DNA from 2 places in the Aeribacillus sp. SP014 genome. Region 1 is predicted to be linked to the other one. Evidence: a T-box and tRNA genes for the amino acid it is inferred to sense, from the RefSeq annotation. Region 1 holds a T-box; the other holds one or more tRNA genes.

Evidence for each region. The T-box of region 1 lies ahead of ileS (isoleucine--tRNA ligase). A T-box ahead of a tRNA ligase gene usually reads a tRNA of that ligase, here a tRNA-Ile.
Region 2: it has a tRNA-Ile gene. The T-box ahead of ileS (isoleucine--tRNA ligase) is inferred to sense a tRNA for this amino acid. The anticodon was not compared.

Annotation. Positions count from the first base shown of each region.
Region 1 is NZ_JBSRXI010000001.1:2,544,537-2,551,780, forward strand. It holds gene ACVIJU_RS12300 (RluA family pseudouridine synthase) at 1-68, opposite strand, end outside; gene lspA (signal peptidase II) at 72-533, opposite strand; gene ACVIJU_RS12310 (TraR/DksA C4-type zinc finger protein) at 643-981, opposite strand; gene ileS (isoleucine--tRNA ligase) at 1,235-4,009, opposite strand; T-box leader at 4,063-4,287, opposite strand; gene ACVIJU_RS12320 (DivIVA domain-containing protein) at 4,339-4,848, opposite strand; gene ACVIJU_RS12325 (YlmH family RNA-binding protein) at 4,944-5,720, opposite strand; gene ACVIJU_RS12330 (YggT family protein) at 5,799-6,062, opposite strand; gene ACVIJU_RS12335 (cell division protein SepF) at 6,072-6,533, opposite strand; gene ACVIJU_RS12340 (YggS family pyridoxal phosphate-dependent enzyme) at 6,556-7,227, opposite strand; gene pgeF (peptidoglycan editing factor PgeF) at 7,231-7,244, opposite strand, start outside.
Region 2 is NZ_JBSRXI010000001.1:3,376,852-3,384,095, forward strand. It holds gene menD (2-succinyl-5-enolpyruvyl-6-hydroxy-3-cyclohexene-1-carboxylic-acid synthase) at 1-1,391, opposite strand, end outside; gene ACVIJU_RS16535 (isochorismate synthase) at 1,381-2,802, opposite strand; gene ACVIJU_RS16540 (1,4-dihydroxy-2-naphthoate polyprenyltransferase) at 3,044-3,985, shown strand; gene ACVIJU_RS16545 (TraR/DksA C4-type zinc finger protein) at 4,359-5,111, shown strand; tRNA gene ACVIJU_RS16550 (tRNA-Asn) at 5,172-5,243, opposite strand; tRNA gene ACVIJU_RS16555 (tRNA-Ile) at 5,343-5,416, opposite strand; tRNA gene ACVIJU_RS16560 (tRNA-Gly) at 5,423-5,493, opposite strand; tRNA gene ACVIJU_RS16565 (tRNA-His) at 5,722-5,797, opposite strand; tRNA gene ACVIJU_RS16570 (tRNA-Phe) at 5,815-5,887, opposite strand; tRNA gene ACVIJU_RS16575 (tRNA-Asp) at 5,998-6,073, opposite strand; tRNA gene ACVIJU_RS16580 (tRNA-Met) at 6,076-6,152, opposite strand; tRNA gene ACVIJU_RS16585 (tRNA-Ser) at 6,163-6,252, opposite strand; tRNA gene ACVIJU_RS16590 (tRNA-Ile) at 6,265-6,341, opposite strand; tRNA gene ACVIJU_RS16595 (tRNA-Met) at 6,348-6,421, opposite strand; tRNA gene ACVIJU_RS16600 (tRNA-Ala) at 6,432-6,504, opposite strand; tRNA gene ACVIJU_RS16605 (tRNA-Pro) at 6,516-6,592, opposite strand; tRNA gene ACVIJU_RS16610 (tRNA-Arg) at 6,596-6,672, opposite strand; tRNA gene ACVIJU_RS16615 (tRNA-Leu) at 6,678-6,766, opposite strand; tRNA gene ACVIJU_RS16620 (tRNA-Gly) at 6,774-6,845, opposite strand; tRNA gene ACVIJU_RS16625 (tRNA-Leu) at 6,852-6,933, opposite strand; tRNA gene ACVIJU_RS16630 (tRNA-Lys) at 6,941-7,016, opposite strand; tRNA gene ACVIJU_RS16635 (tRNA-Thr) at 7,193-7,244, opposite strand, start outside.

The DNA.
Region 1 (7,244 bases):
TTGGCCAAAAATTTATCTATTCGTTCATTTTCCTCTTTTTCCGTCACAACAAAAGTAAATTGCTCCATTTTCTACTCCTTTTGCTTCTTTTCTTCAAAAAATAGAAAATATATGAAAAGTAAAATAACACCGATTGTTAAAGATGAATCGGCAATATTAAAAATTGGAAAATTATAACCGAAAATATATGTATGGATAAAGTCCACCACCTCTTTGCGGAAAAGGCGGTCAATAAAATTCCCAATCGCTCCGCCAAGCATTAAGCTGAGAGCAACCCCCAGCATTGCATTTTGTTTCGCATATTTTTGCATATAATAAATAATCGCTACGACAACAATAATGGTAATCACATAAAAGAACACCATCTGGTTTTGCAATATTCCCCAAGCCGCTCCTTTATTGCGGTGAGACGTTATGTATAAAAATCCGTTGATAATTTCAATGCTTTCGCCAATTTCCATATTTTTTACGATCAGCCATTTTGTCCATTGGTCGAGAGCGATGACAAATAATGCAATCAAATATTTAAGCACACTGCGTTCCTCCACTCACTGGCAAGTTTCCATCAAATTTTAGCACATTTTTTGACAAACAGTAAAGAAGGGGAACAAGCAAAAAAGTGAAGCTTGTTCACTTCACTTCTTAATGATATTCTAGTGTTTTTTTTAAATATGATTTCATATTGAGAAAATCATGAATCGTTCTGGCTGTCGGAATTTGTGCCAATTGTTCGAGCGGCAATTTTTGCAATGTTTCTTCACATATGCCATAAAGTCCATATTCCATTTTTTCCAATGCAAGCTCAACATCGTTGAGCTCATTTTTTACATCCCGGATAAAAATCGGGTCATCCAATTGACTTTTGGCGAGCCGCGCATTAAGTTCGTCCTTCATTAACGTTAATTCGTCTTTGATTTGATCGAGCGGATTCATTATTAAAACCCCCTCGTCTGTTTTGTATTTATATTGTAACCGCCGCACTGCCTCCTATCACATTCAAGTTTTTCCACACACGTAAATAGCGGCTTGGAAATGATTCACACTTTAAAAGCTAAAAAGCTGAATTCTTCTTTCAATTTTGAGCAAAGTATTCATTTTTGAAAAAGCATCCGAACAAACTTTTTCAATTGACTATGACGGATTTCAATGAAAGATCGTTCTTTTTATGACACTTCTTTATGAGGAAGCATTGCTAAATGAAAAAACTCCCTGTTTGCACAGGGAGCTGATAAAACTATGCTAAATGGCTGTAGTGATCTTTCACAATGCTTGCACATCTTTTGCACAATGTCGGATGGTCATGATCTGTGCCTATATCTGTTGAAACAACCCAACATCTTTCACAAGTCTCACCATCCGCTTGCTTCACAATTATTTTGATGCTATCAAATGTTTGCGCTTCTTCTGGAGCATCTTTGTAATCACCGGCAATTTCTAACTGGGAAACAATAAACAGCTGTTTTAAGTCCTCTTGTATTGAATTGAACAATTCTTTTATTTCTTCGTTCGGATAAAGGATGAGAGCAGCATTTAACGATTTGCCGATCACTTTTTCATTTCGGGCGATTTCCAGGGCCTTTAATACATCATCTCGAACTGACATAAACTGATCCCATTTCGCTTCAATCTCTTTGCTGCCTTCAATCTCTACAGCTTCCGGCATATCGACAAGCTGTACGCTCTTTTCTTCAACTGATTCAATATGTCCCCATACTTCTTCTGTTGTATGCGGCAAAATCGGTGTCATCAGCTTTACAAGAGCAAGAAGCGCTTCATATAAAACCGTTTGGATAGAGCGTCGATTATGGCTGTCAGCAGCCTCAATATACAGAATGTCTTTTGCAAAATCAAGATAAAATGAGCTTAGCTCAATCGTACAGAAATTGTGAACGTCATGATAGATGGATGCAAAATCATATTCTTCATATGCTTTTCGCACTTTGGCAATTAGTTTATTCAGTTTAATGAGAATATAGCGATCCACTTCTCTTAATTTTTCTACAGAAACACGATGCTGATTTGGATCAAAATCAAACAAATTTCCTAACAAGAAACGGTACGTGTTGCGAATTTTCCGATATACTTCAGATACTTGTTTTAAGATTGCATCAGAGACGCGAACGTCCGATTGATAATCAACTGATGCTACCCATAGACGAAGAATATCTGCTCCAAACTGTTCCGTCACTTTGGCAGGAACAACAACATTTCCTAGCGATTTGCTCATTTTCCGTCCTTCGCCGTCCAGCGCAAATCCATGGCTTAAAACGCCTTTATATGGAGCTTTTCCGGTGACAGCAACTGCTGTAGACAGCGATGAATTAAACCAGCCGCGATATTGGTCAGAGCCTTCTAAATAAAGATCAGCAGGACGCTGCAAATCTTCCCGTTCAACTAAAACTGCTTGATGAGAAGAGCCTGAATCGAACCAAACGTCCATAATGTCTGTTTCTTTTGTAAAAATGCCGTTCGGGCTTGAAGGGTGTGTAAATCCTTCTGGAAGCAGGTCTTTTGCTTCGCGTTCAAACCAAACGTTCGAGCCGTGCTCGCGGAACAGTTTTGCCACATGTTCAATCGTTTCATCTGTTATGATCGGCTCCCCATTTTCACCATAAAACACTGGAATTGGCACGCCCCATGCCCGCTGACGGGAAATACACCAATCGCTTCGATCGCGGATCATGTTATGAATGCGAATTTCTCCCCAATTAGGGATCCATTTCGTTTCTTTAATTGCTTGCAGCAATTCATCTCGAAAATCTTTAATGGACGCAAACCATTGCGCTGTTGCTCTGAAAATCGTTGGTTTCTTTGTCCGCCAGTCATGTGGATAGGAGTGTGTAATAAATGAAAGCTTTAGCAATGCCCCTACTTCTTCTAATTTTTCCGTTATTTTTTTATTTGCGTCATCATAAAACAATCCTTCGAACCCTGGAGCTTCTTCTGTCATGTACCCTCTTTCGTCGACAGGACATAATACGCCTAGGTTATATTTTTGTCCGACGACAAAATCGTCTTCCCCATGGCCTGGCGCTGTATGGACGCATCCTGTACCAGCGTCGGTCGTTACATGTTCGCCAAGGATCACTAATGAATCGCGGTCATAGAACGGGTGTTTCGCAACCACATATTCCAGCTCTTTGCCTTTAAACGATTTCACTACTTCATATTCTGTCCAGTCCAGCTCTTTTGCCACTTCTTCGAGCAGAGCAGATGCGATCACAAACTTGTCAGCTCCAACCTTCACTACAGAATATTCCAAATCAGGATGAACAGCAATTCCTAAGTTTGCAGGGATAGTCCACGGAGTAGTCGTCCAAATGACGATTTTTTCTCCATCTGTTAATATATTTTTTCCGTCCTTTATTTCAAATGCAACATAAATAGAAGGCGAGCGTTTGTCATAATATTCAATTTCCGCCTCTGCCAAGGCAGATTCGCTCGATGGAGACCAATAAACCGGCTTCAAGCCTTTATAAATATATCCCTTTTTCGCCATTTCTCCAAAGACGCGAATTTGCTGGGCTTCATATTCTGGTTTCAAGGTGACATATGGATTTTTCCAGTCGCCTCGAATTCCAAGGCGTTTAAATTGCACGCGCTGGCGCTCAATTTGCTCCCATGCATATTGCTCGCAATGTTTTCGAAACTGCGCGACATCCATCTCTTTTCGATTGATTTTTTGTTTCTTCAAAAGTGCTGTTTCAATTGGCAGACCGTGCGTATCCCATCCAGGAACATACGGTGCGCAATATCCGCTCATGGATTTATAACGGACAATAATGTCTTTTAAAATTTTGTTTAAGGCATGCCCCATATGAATATCCCCGTTTGCGAACGGCGGACCATCATGCAATATGAAAAGAGGCCGTCCTTTCGTGCGCTCCTGCACTTTTTCATAAATATCCATCTCTTCCCATTTTTTCTGGATCTCAGGTTCTTTTTTCGGAAGGTTCCCTCTCATTGGAAAGTCTGTTTTCGGCATTCGTAACGTCTCTTTATAATCCATTCCCATTCCTCCACATAATATTTGTTCACTAAAATAAAAAAAACTCCTCATCCCTAAGGGACGAGGAGGAATCTCGCGGTACCACCCTTTTAGATGCGCACAAATCATGCACATCCACTCATAAACATAACGGACTTGGCCGCCACAGCCTACTAGCATGTTTCAGCTATGGACTCAAGGGTGATGTTCATCCTTTCGCCTTTACCCGGGCTTCCACCGTCCCCGGTTCGCTGTCATAAAGGGCTTGAAAGGACTACTGTCCCTCTCATTGTTTTGTCATATTCCGTTTTATTTTCGTATTATATGAAATCACGAACAAAAAAGTCAAGTTATACTTTCGGTTCTTCCGCTTCTTCTCCTAAGATTGGCTCGACATTGTATTCCATTAAGTGATCCCAATCATCATTTTTTAGCAGATCAAGCTGTGCTTCGATGAGCATTTGAAAACGGGTGCGGAATACTTTTGACTGCTTTTTCATCTCTTCGATTTCCATTGCAATTTTATGCGATTTAGCAAGTGCTTCATTGATGATTCTGTCAGCATTTTTTTCCGCTTCTTTAATGATCAGCTTCGCTTCCTTTTGAGCGTTTCTTTTCACATCTTCCGCAGCTTCCTGCGCAACTAAAATCGATTTATTTAACGTTTCTTCTATATTTGTAAAGTGATTCAGCTTCTCGGTTAATTCCTTCACCTTTAATTCCAATTCTTTCTTTTCGCGGATGACCATTTCATAATCTTTAATCACTTGATCTAAAAACTCATTTACTTCATCTTCATCATAGCCGCGAAAGCCTTTTGTAAATTCCTTGTTATGAATATCCAGCGGGGTTAAAGGCACAAATTCCACCTCCATATGTATGTTTTTCGCAAAACACTAATCCAATTATAAACGATTTTTCGACAGAATGGGCAAAAATCTTTCCATTTGTAATATTATTTTTGTATTCCGATCTTAATGCGCCACTTATCTTTTCTTGTTTTCCCTTCAATTGCCAAAACTTTGCTTCTTCCGAATCCTCGGACAGATAACACATCATCTTCCGCAATTTCAAAATGAGCATCCTCAACAATTTTCCAATTGACTTTGACGAGACTATTTTCAATAAGCGATTTTATTTTTTGCCGAGATTGGTGATAAACATTTGCTAAAACAGCATCGAGCCGAAGCGAAGAAACGGTGATCAAAGAAATATCCATTTCTTCTTCATGAGAAAACACATCTTCGAATGGAATCTGTTTCAAACGAACGGAAATCTTTCCAATTTTATTCCAGTTCAGCTGCAGGAAATTGGCAATTTCTTGCGCAACCATGACTTGCACCGTTTCATCATGAATGATAATGTCGCCGAACTTGCTCCGTTTTAAACCGAGCGACATAAGCGATCCAAGCACTTCGCGATGTGATAATGTCACGAATTTTTTCGGGAACATGATTTCAAATGCGAACATTGAAAAATCATCTAATGTCGGTTGAATATAGTCAGGGTAAAAAAAAGCCCGCTTTCTTTCAGCATTTTTATAGCCTCCGAAAAATTGCACGTGAACATCCGGATTTTCACCGATCAATGTCTTAATGATTTTCTGTTCCCGCGGATCTAAAAAATCGGTCAATTTTGGCCGATATTGCTCAGTCACAATTTGTTTCCATCCAAAGACTTTGTCAATGAACTCCCTTTCTTCTTTGCGAAAATGTTGATAAACACTCTCCATAAGAGACAACTCCAATTATGATATGAAAAGAGCCGATTGGCATACAAAACAATTCGAATGTCAATCGGCGAATGAATTTTATGAAATCATACTAAAAAGAGCATACAGCCCATAATCTGCAAAATGCAGGGCAATCAATGCAACAATAGGAGATACATCAATCATCCCTAATGGAGGAATGATTCTTCTAAACGGTTCTAAATAAGGCTCACATATAGCCGCTAAAAATTGTCCAATGGACGTTTCCCTAGCATTCGGAAACCAAGACATCAAAATATAAATGATAATCGCATAGGAATAAATATCGAGCAAAAAACTTAATACGTTATATATTGTCCCCATCAATCATTTCTACCACCTTTTATTTTCATCATCTGCCATGAAATCGGAAATGGAGCCGGCGACATCTACGTTATCTGGGGTACATAAAAATATGTTTGTTCCAACACGCTGGATGTCTCCGCCAATCGCATAAACAGTGCCGCTTAAAAAATCAACAATTCTTTTTGCCTGATCATGCCCGATCCGCTGCAAATTGACAATGCATGAACGGCGGTTTTTCAGATGATCAGCAATTTCTTGCGCCTCTGAATACGTTCTTGGCTCACATAATATTACTTTAGTGGATTTTTGGGCGCTTTGCAAACTTACAACATTTTGTTTTCCGAAAGCGGCATTTTTTTCAACGCTGCTGTTGTGATTGAACATAATCGGTTCATGTTGGTGTTTCTCTTCAGGAGCTTCCATATCTTCAATCTCATAATCTTCATCATCGAGAGCAAAAAAGCTTTTAAATTTATTCTTTAAGCTCATCTGATTTACCTCCAGTTTCGTTTTATGTACCTACTAGCGAGGAGCCGATGCGAAGATAAGTAGCCCCTTCTTCAACCGCGATTTTGTAGTCGTTGGACATCCCCATTGATAGCTCTGTACATGGTGCATTCGCTATATTTAGTGCTTTCACTTGTTCCTGCAATTGCTTTAAACTTCGGAAGCATCTTCTGATTTCATCTTCATCGTCTGTAAATGGAGCCATTGTCATTAATCCGACAACTTCGATATGGCGATACTCCTTCAACTGTTGAATAAAATCAATGCATTGTTCAGGAGCCACACCATGCTTTGACTGTTCGCCAGATGTATTTACTTGCACAAAGCATTTGATCGTTCGATCTGCTCTTTTTTCAATTTCGTTTGCTAGCGATATTCTATCCAACGAATGAATATAATCCACCTTGTCTATAATATTTTTCACTTTTCGAGTTTGAAGTGTGCCGATGAAATGCCAGACAGCTTTTGACCCAATGCTGTTATATTTCGATAAAAAACCGTCATCCCTGTTTTCGCCTAAGTGTAAAATGCCTGAATTTATCGCCTCTATAGCCCGTTCTACCGTTACATATTTCGTCACTGCAATAATTTGGATATCATCTATTTTTCGATTTGATTTTTTGCATGCTTGTTCGATTTCCTGTTGGATTCGTGCTAAATTTTCTTTCACTGACAAGGCTTAGTATCCCTCCT
Region 2 (7,244 bases), 830 kb from region 1:
CCATTTAAATCATGATAAAATGATAAATCCCCTATGATTAAAATAGTTTTTTCATGACTAGCTGCAGAAACCCCAAGGGCTGTCGAAACGACTCCGTCAATTCCGTTTGCTCCCCGGTTGGCATAAACCGTAATATTTTTATCACTGTTATGGAAAAACGTGTCGACATCTCGAATCGGCATGCTGTTTCCTACAAATACATTGCAGCGATCCGGGAGCAATTTTTGCAATTCGACATATACCGTTCCTTCAAATAAAGAATCTTTCTCAATGGCCGGCGTTGACAAATACTCTCGAAAGAGATTGTTTACTTGTTTCCATTTTTTGCACCAGGATGTTTCCTGTTTATCTTTACATTTTTTGATCAGCATTTCACATAAATAGGCTTCATCACTGTGAACATGTTCTGCTGATAAAGTAGGATCGCGATAACCGCCATCACCATCAACCACAATTTGCTTTATTTCAGGATGGTCTCTTAACAATAGAAACAGCGGTTTTGAGACGGGCATTGCACCAAAACGAAGCACGACATCAGGTTTCAGATACGCTTTCTTTTCCATCGTTTTTAAAATGGAATCATAACAATCAATAATATAATGTTTAGAATGTTCGCCAAAGCGTAAATTGGACAACGGATCCGCTAATATCGGGAATTTCAATTTCTCTGCTAGTGCCAAAACTTGTTCACGAAACTCTTTGTTATGTAATTCCCCGCATACAATAAGTCCTTTCTCGCTTGAATCGATTTCATCCACAATCCGTTCAATTTGCTCATGTTCGACCAGCTTTTTTGTTTCCACCACTGGCTCAATATGAAGAGACTTCTGCAATTGATGGATTTTCGATAGATCGGGCAAAAGCGGCTCTCGGAAAGGTAAGTTGATGTGGACTGGTCCTTTCGGATTTTCATTTGCAGTTTGGACCGCCCGTTGAGCGATATTTTTTATATATAACAGCATCGTTTGACTGCTTTCAGGAAGAGCGCAATCAACAAACCATTTCACATAGTTCGAATACAGATGAATTTGATTAATTGCTTGTGGAGCTCCAATATCCCGCAGCTCATGAGGTCTGTCAGCCGTTAAAATCACAAGAGGGATGCGTGAATAATGGGCTTCTATGATAGCTGGATAATAGTTTGCTGCAGCTGTTCCTGATGTGCAAAGCAAAGCAATTGGTTTTCTTTGTTTTTTAGCCAATCCAAGAGCAAAAAAACCTGCAGATCGTTCATCAATATTAATATAAGTATGTATTTTCGGATGCTCTGCAAATGTGATCGCAAGCGGGGTAGATCGTGAACCTGGGCTAATCACAACTTCAGAAATACCTTTTGTAATTAATCCATTTACAAATGCAATGACATAGTCAGATAGATTTTTATTTTTCATTCAGTTTTCCCCCTAATGCATGCTGCATAGGTCCAAATTTGATTTCTGTCTCCCTGTATTCCTCTTCCGGCTTCGAATCTCCAACAATCCCGCATCCTGCGTACAAATAAGCTTTTTGCTCATCCAGCAGACCTGAACGGATCGCAACGACAAATTCTCCGTTGTCCTGATCATCCATCCATCCAACCGGAGCAGCATACCAGCCTCTCTCTAAAGGTTCTTCATTGCGAATAAATGCTAGAGCAGCATCTTTCGGATAGCCGCCAAGCGCAGGGGTCGGATGCAATTTTTCTACAAAATCAATCAACGTAAAACCTTTTTTTACGGTTCCTTCAACAGGTGTATACAAATGTTGAATATTCGGCGTTTTTAAAATCGTTGGATTGTTTTGTAGTTGCACTTCTTGGCAATATTCACGGAACACTTTTTCGATCGCTTTTACAACAATTTGATGTTCATGAATGTTTTTTGTATCTGAAAGCAGCATCTGAGCGTATTCTTCGTCTGCCTCCACTGTTTTTCCTCTTTTAATTGATCCTGCTACACATGCAGACTGGACCTTTTGGTCTCTCTTGCTTACAAGCCGCTCAGGAGTTGCACCAACGAACGTTTTTCCTTCATTTTCAACAACAAATAAATAACAATTAGGCTGATGTTCATTTAACATTGATAAAACATAATGTATATCAATCGATCCCTCAAACTCCAGCAGCATTTCCCTTGCCAATACGACTTTCTCAAAACGGTTTTGTTTTATTTGTTCTGTTGCTTTTTCAACAGCTGCCATCCACTCTTTTTTATGAAACAAACTTTCTTTTTTGATGGTAAAATTCAAAAAAGAATTTGTGTCTTCATTTTTTTTCTTTAAGGTGTATTCATATGTATTGAAATGATTTATAATTTCATTTATATCATCAGTTGATTGAATTAACCTGTTTATAGTAGCAAGTGTGTGACGGCCAATTTTTGTAATCATGAAAGAAGGTAAAGTGAATCGTGCTTCATGAAACGGTTTCCATTTTGAAGAATTCGCATTTTTTAAAGGGTCAAAAGAAAAACCCCCAAAAAGAAGCGGACCCGTTCCAATCGGATGGGCGCCTTCAATTTGTATATGCTCTTTCCAATCTTTCCACTTTGAATAAATGTCAAAAAAACGGTTGGAAAATTTTTTGTCTGTCGTCAATTCGAGCTCAACACCAATTCCACAAAGGATAAATGTACGATCAGGTGTCGCCCAATAAAATCTTTTCCCTGCATAAGCCGATTGAAAGCTTGAGAAAATCTGGAGCGGATCTTTCTCCTTGATTTCAAATACATAACTTAAAATGATTGGATGGGAATATTTTTTGGCATGATTGACAGCATTCGCAACTTTATCCCTCAATGTATCTGAACATGGAATTGAAACCAAAGATGATCCCTCCATAACCGAAAAATAGCTTATATTAAGATACACCTGTTCAAAATTTATGTCAACTATATTATAGAATGACGCAATGCAAAACAACAAGCAAACAAACTGCCTCAGCTCTTTGATGGGGCTTGAGCATTTATTCCAATGAAAAACAATTGACACTCTTTCGACATTTTTCTAGACTAGGTTGTGGGGAATAGCTTTCGTTTTCAGAATGAAATAAAGGAGAGAACATATTATGCATCCTAAAACGGAGTCACATAATGTACCCATTATAAAAGCTGAACGAGGGTTTCGGGCTTGGTGGATGCTTTTAAGACCCCATACATTAACTGCAGCATTTGTCCCCGTGATTGTCGGAACTCTTTTGGCACTGCAAGTAGGACCCATTCATATTGGACTTTTTCTTACGATGCTTACTGCCTCGTTGTTAATTCAAACAGCCACAAACTTATTTAATGAATATTTCGATTATAAACGAGGTCTTGATACAGAAGAATCTGTCGGAATTGGAGGAGCAATTGTCCGAAATGGCTTCAAGCCCCAAACCGTTTTAAATTTAGCAATCACATGTATTGTTGTCTCTATCCTATTGGGAATTTACATCTGTCTCCAGTCAAGCTGGTGGTTGGCATTAGTCGGTTCAATTTGTATGGCAGTAGGATACTTATATACTGGAGGTCCATATCCAATCGCTTACACGCCGTTTGGCGAGCTAGCTTCAGGTTTATTTATGGGAGTCGTTATTATCCTTATTTCCTTTTTTATTCAGACAGGTTATCTAACTTCAACAGCTTTCATTCATTCGATCCCGATTGCGATCACGATCGGCGCCATCATGCTTGCGAATAACATAAGAGACTTAGACGGTGATAAGGAAAACGGAAGAAAAACATTAGCAATTTTGCTTGGCCGACAGAATGCAATTCGATTTTTAGCAATTATGTTTATTGTTTCTTACTGTCTCATTTTTATTATGATCATTTTTGATTATTCCACATGGTGGTCTATTCTTGCTTTTCTTAGCATTCCAAAAGCTATTCAGGCGGTGAAGCGATTTGTCGGCAAAACAAAGCCTATTGAAATGATGCCGGCCATGAAAGCAACATCGCAAACAAACACTTTATTAGGCTTTTTGCTTGCTGCAGGTTTGCTCATAAGCACCATCATATCTCAGTAACACGATAGTATGTTTACTATCGTGTTTTTTTATTAAGCTTTACTGTGAAATTTGTTCTGTATCATCCACTCGCAATTTCAATATGCTGAGCAAATGTTTTGTCCTGGAAAAACATCTCGATAGGTCACAGCCTCTTTATCGGATAGCCAGCCTGTTTCTCAGCGAATGATGTTATGTTAGCCTTTCAAGTGCCATCAGCTTCAAAGCATAGCGTTAAAAAAGGCGCGGTAGCAGCAATCCTTTCCTGACATGTTTTAAAATGATGATGAAATTTATGGCTGCAAAGGTGAATTTTTTTCATGATTTTAAAGTTATAATTTATTCCTTTTCGTCCAAAATAGCTTTAGATTCTAAAAAAGAAGGTGTCTTTCATATGGACATGGACGAAAAAAAATTAAAGGATTTTCAAAAGCAATTAATATTCATGAAAAATGAGATTGAAAAACGTTGGGATAATAACGATCATTTTCAATTGGAAAAAGGGCTGGACCATGAATCAACTGGAGAGCTTTCCAGCTACGACAATCACCCCGGAGACGATGCGACCGAACTGTATGAAAGAGAAAAAGATTTAGCATTAAATAAACATTTAGAGAAAGAATATGAAGAGATCGTTGAAGCATTAGAAAGAATTCATGAGGGCACTTACGGTACTTGTTCCGTCTGCGGAAAAAAAATTGATGAAGACCGTCTCAAAGCTATACCGACAGCCAAAACATGCAAAGAACATACTCTAGTTCAAACGATTTCTCATGAAAGACCTGTAGAGGAAGAAATACTTGATGCGACTTTTCACGGATCCTCTCAAATCGACCATGAAAATACCGCTGTTACTGAGCCGTATGATTATTTTCAAGATGTTATCGAATACGGAACGTCAGAGACACCGCAAGATGTAAGAACTCCACCGTTATCGTACGGAGATATGTATAATTCCGATGATGAAATTGGATATATTGAAGATATTGAAAACTTCATTTATACAGATATTGAGGGAAAAAACGTAAACGTCTATCCGTCACATGAACATAAACGATATGAAAAAATGCTTGATGAAGAGGATTTAACAGTTTTATGGGGAGATCTTCCATTAACAGAAAAAGAACCATATACGAAAAATGATTAAAATTACAAGAAGACAAAAAAAGCGTTGCAGTTTGCAACGCTTTTTTTGATTTCGAAATGACTCCGCAGGCAGGATTCGAACCTGCGACCGTTCGGTTAACAGCCGAATGCTCTACCACTGAGCTACTGCGGAATATAAAAAAAATTTAAGGCATTTTGCCAAATAGAACAGCTTTTGACTGACAATTGCAACAATGTCAATTGCCCAACTAAGCTGCTTAAAAAATAGCAATGGGCCTGAGTGGACTTGAACCACCGACCTCACGCTTATCAGGCGTGCGCTCTAACCAGCTGAGCTACAAGCCCATATTAAGCGGGTGATGGGAATCGAACCCACGACATCAGCTTGGAAGGCTGAGGTTTTACCACTAAACTACACCCGCGCGAAAATATTTATTTTTCTATTTAAATGATAAACACGCAATTTCCATGCCTCTTCCTCTTCCAGCACTGTTCGAGGATGTAAATGCGTCGAGGCAACTCGCAGATTATTCATTGAAGTGTCGCTCGTGGCTGAGGTTTTACCACTAAACTACACCCGCATAATAAGCTGATAATAGAAATAAATACTTATTTTCAATGCCATATTATCTATCTCTACTATAGGCAAATGGGGCGACTGATGGGAATCGAACCCACGAATGCCAGAGCCACAATCTGGTGCGTTAACCACTTCGCCACAGTCGCCGCAATTAATAAAACAATGGCTCGGGACGGAATCGAACCGCCGACACAAGGATTTTCAGTCCTTTGCTCTACCGACTGAGCTACCGAGCCGTAAAACTCCGATAAAAAATTATGTACAATCCATCATTAAAGAAAGAATTCATTGACACAACCTGCTGTACTTGAAAAATTCCTCCTACAGCTGTTGAATCAATAATTAATGGCGGTCCCGACGGGAATCGAACCCGCGATCTCCTGCGTGACAGGCAGGCATGTTAACCGCTACACTACGGGACCATTGGTTGCGGGGGCAGGATTTGAACCTGCGACCTTCGGGTTATGAGCCCGACGAGCTACCGGACTGCTCCACCCCGCGATAATAATGACGGAGGAGGAGGGATTCGAACCCCCGCGCGGTTTGACCCGCCTCTCGGTTTTCAAGACCGACCCCTTCAGCCAGACTTGGGTACTCCTCCATATAATAAAGATGGTGGACCTTGCAGGATTCGAACCTGCGACCGGACGGTTATGAGCCGTCTGCTCTGACCAGCTGAGCTAAAGGTCCGAAAAATGGCGGTGGAGGGGATCGAACCCCCGACCTCACGGGTATGAACCGTACGCTCTAGCCAGCTGAGCTACACCGCCAAATTAAATATGGAGCCTAGCGGGATCGAACCGCTGACCTCCTGCGTGCAAAGCAGGCGCTCTCCCAGCTGAGCTAAGGCCCCTTTAAATTCCCTGGTCGGGAAGACAGGATTCGAACCTGCGACCCCATGGTCCCAAACCATGTGCTCTACCAAGCTGAGCTACTTCCCGATATGGCGCGCCCGAGAGGAGTCGAACCCCTAACCTTTTGATCCGTAGTCAAACGCTCTATCCAATTGAGCTACGGGCGCAAATATGGTGCCGAGGACCGGACTTGAACCGGTACGGTAGTCACCTACCGCAGGATTTTAAGTCCTGTGCGTCTGCCAATTCCGCCACCCCGGCAGAGAAAAGCGGAAGACGGGATTCGAACCCGCGACCCCCACCTTGGCAAGGTGGTGTTCTACCACTGAACTACTTCCGCGTATTATGCGGGTGGAGGGACTTGAACCCCCACGCCGTAAGGCGCTAGATCCTAAGTCTAGTGCGTCTGCCAATTCCGCCACACCCGCGTCAAAATGGTGAGCCATGGAGGATTCGAACCTCCGACCCTCTGATTAAAAGTCAGATGCTCTACCGACTGAGCTAATGGCTCATAAAAAATTTTTTTCTCCTAATCCATTTTTCATTTGTCAGATGTCCCTTCCTCTGCCAGTCTTTTCGAGGATGTTGGATGCGTCGGGACAACTCTCTGATTGTTCGTCGAAGCATTGCTCGTTGCTCTGACGACTAATCTAAAAGCTCCTGCTCAATATGCAACACCTTTAATGATGCCGGCGAGAGGAATCGAACCCCCAACCTACTGATTACGATTCAGTTGCTC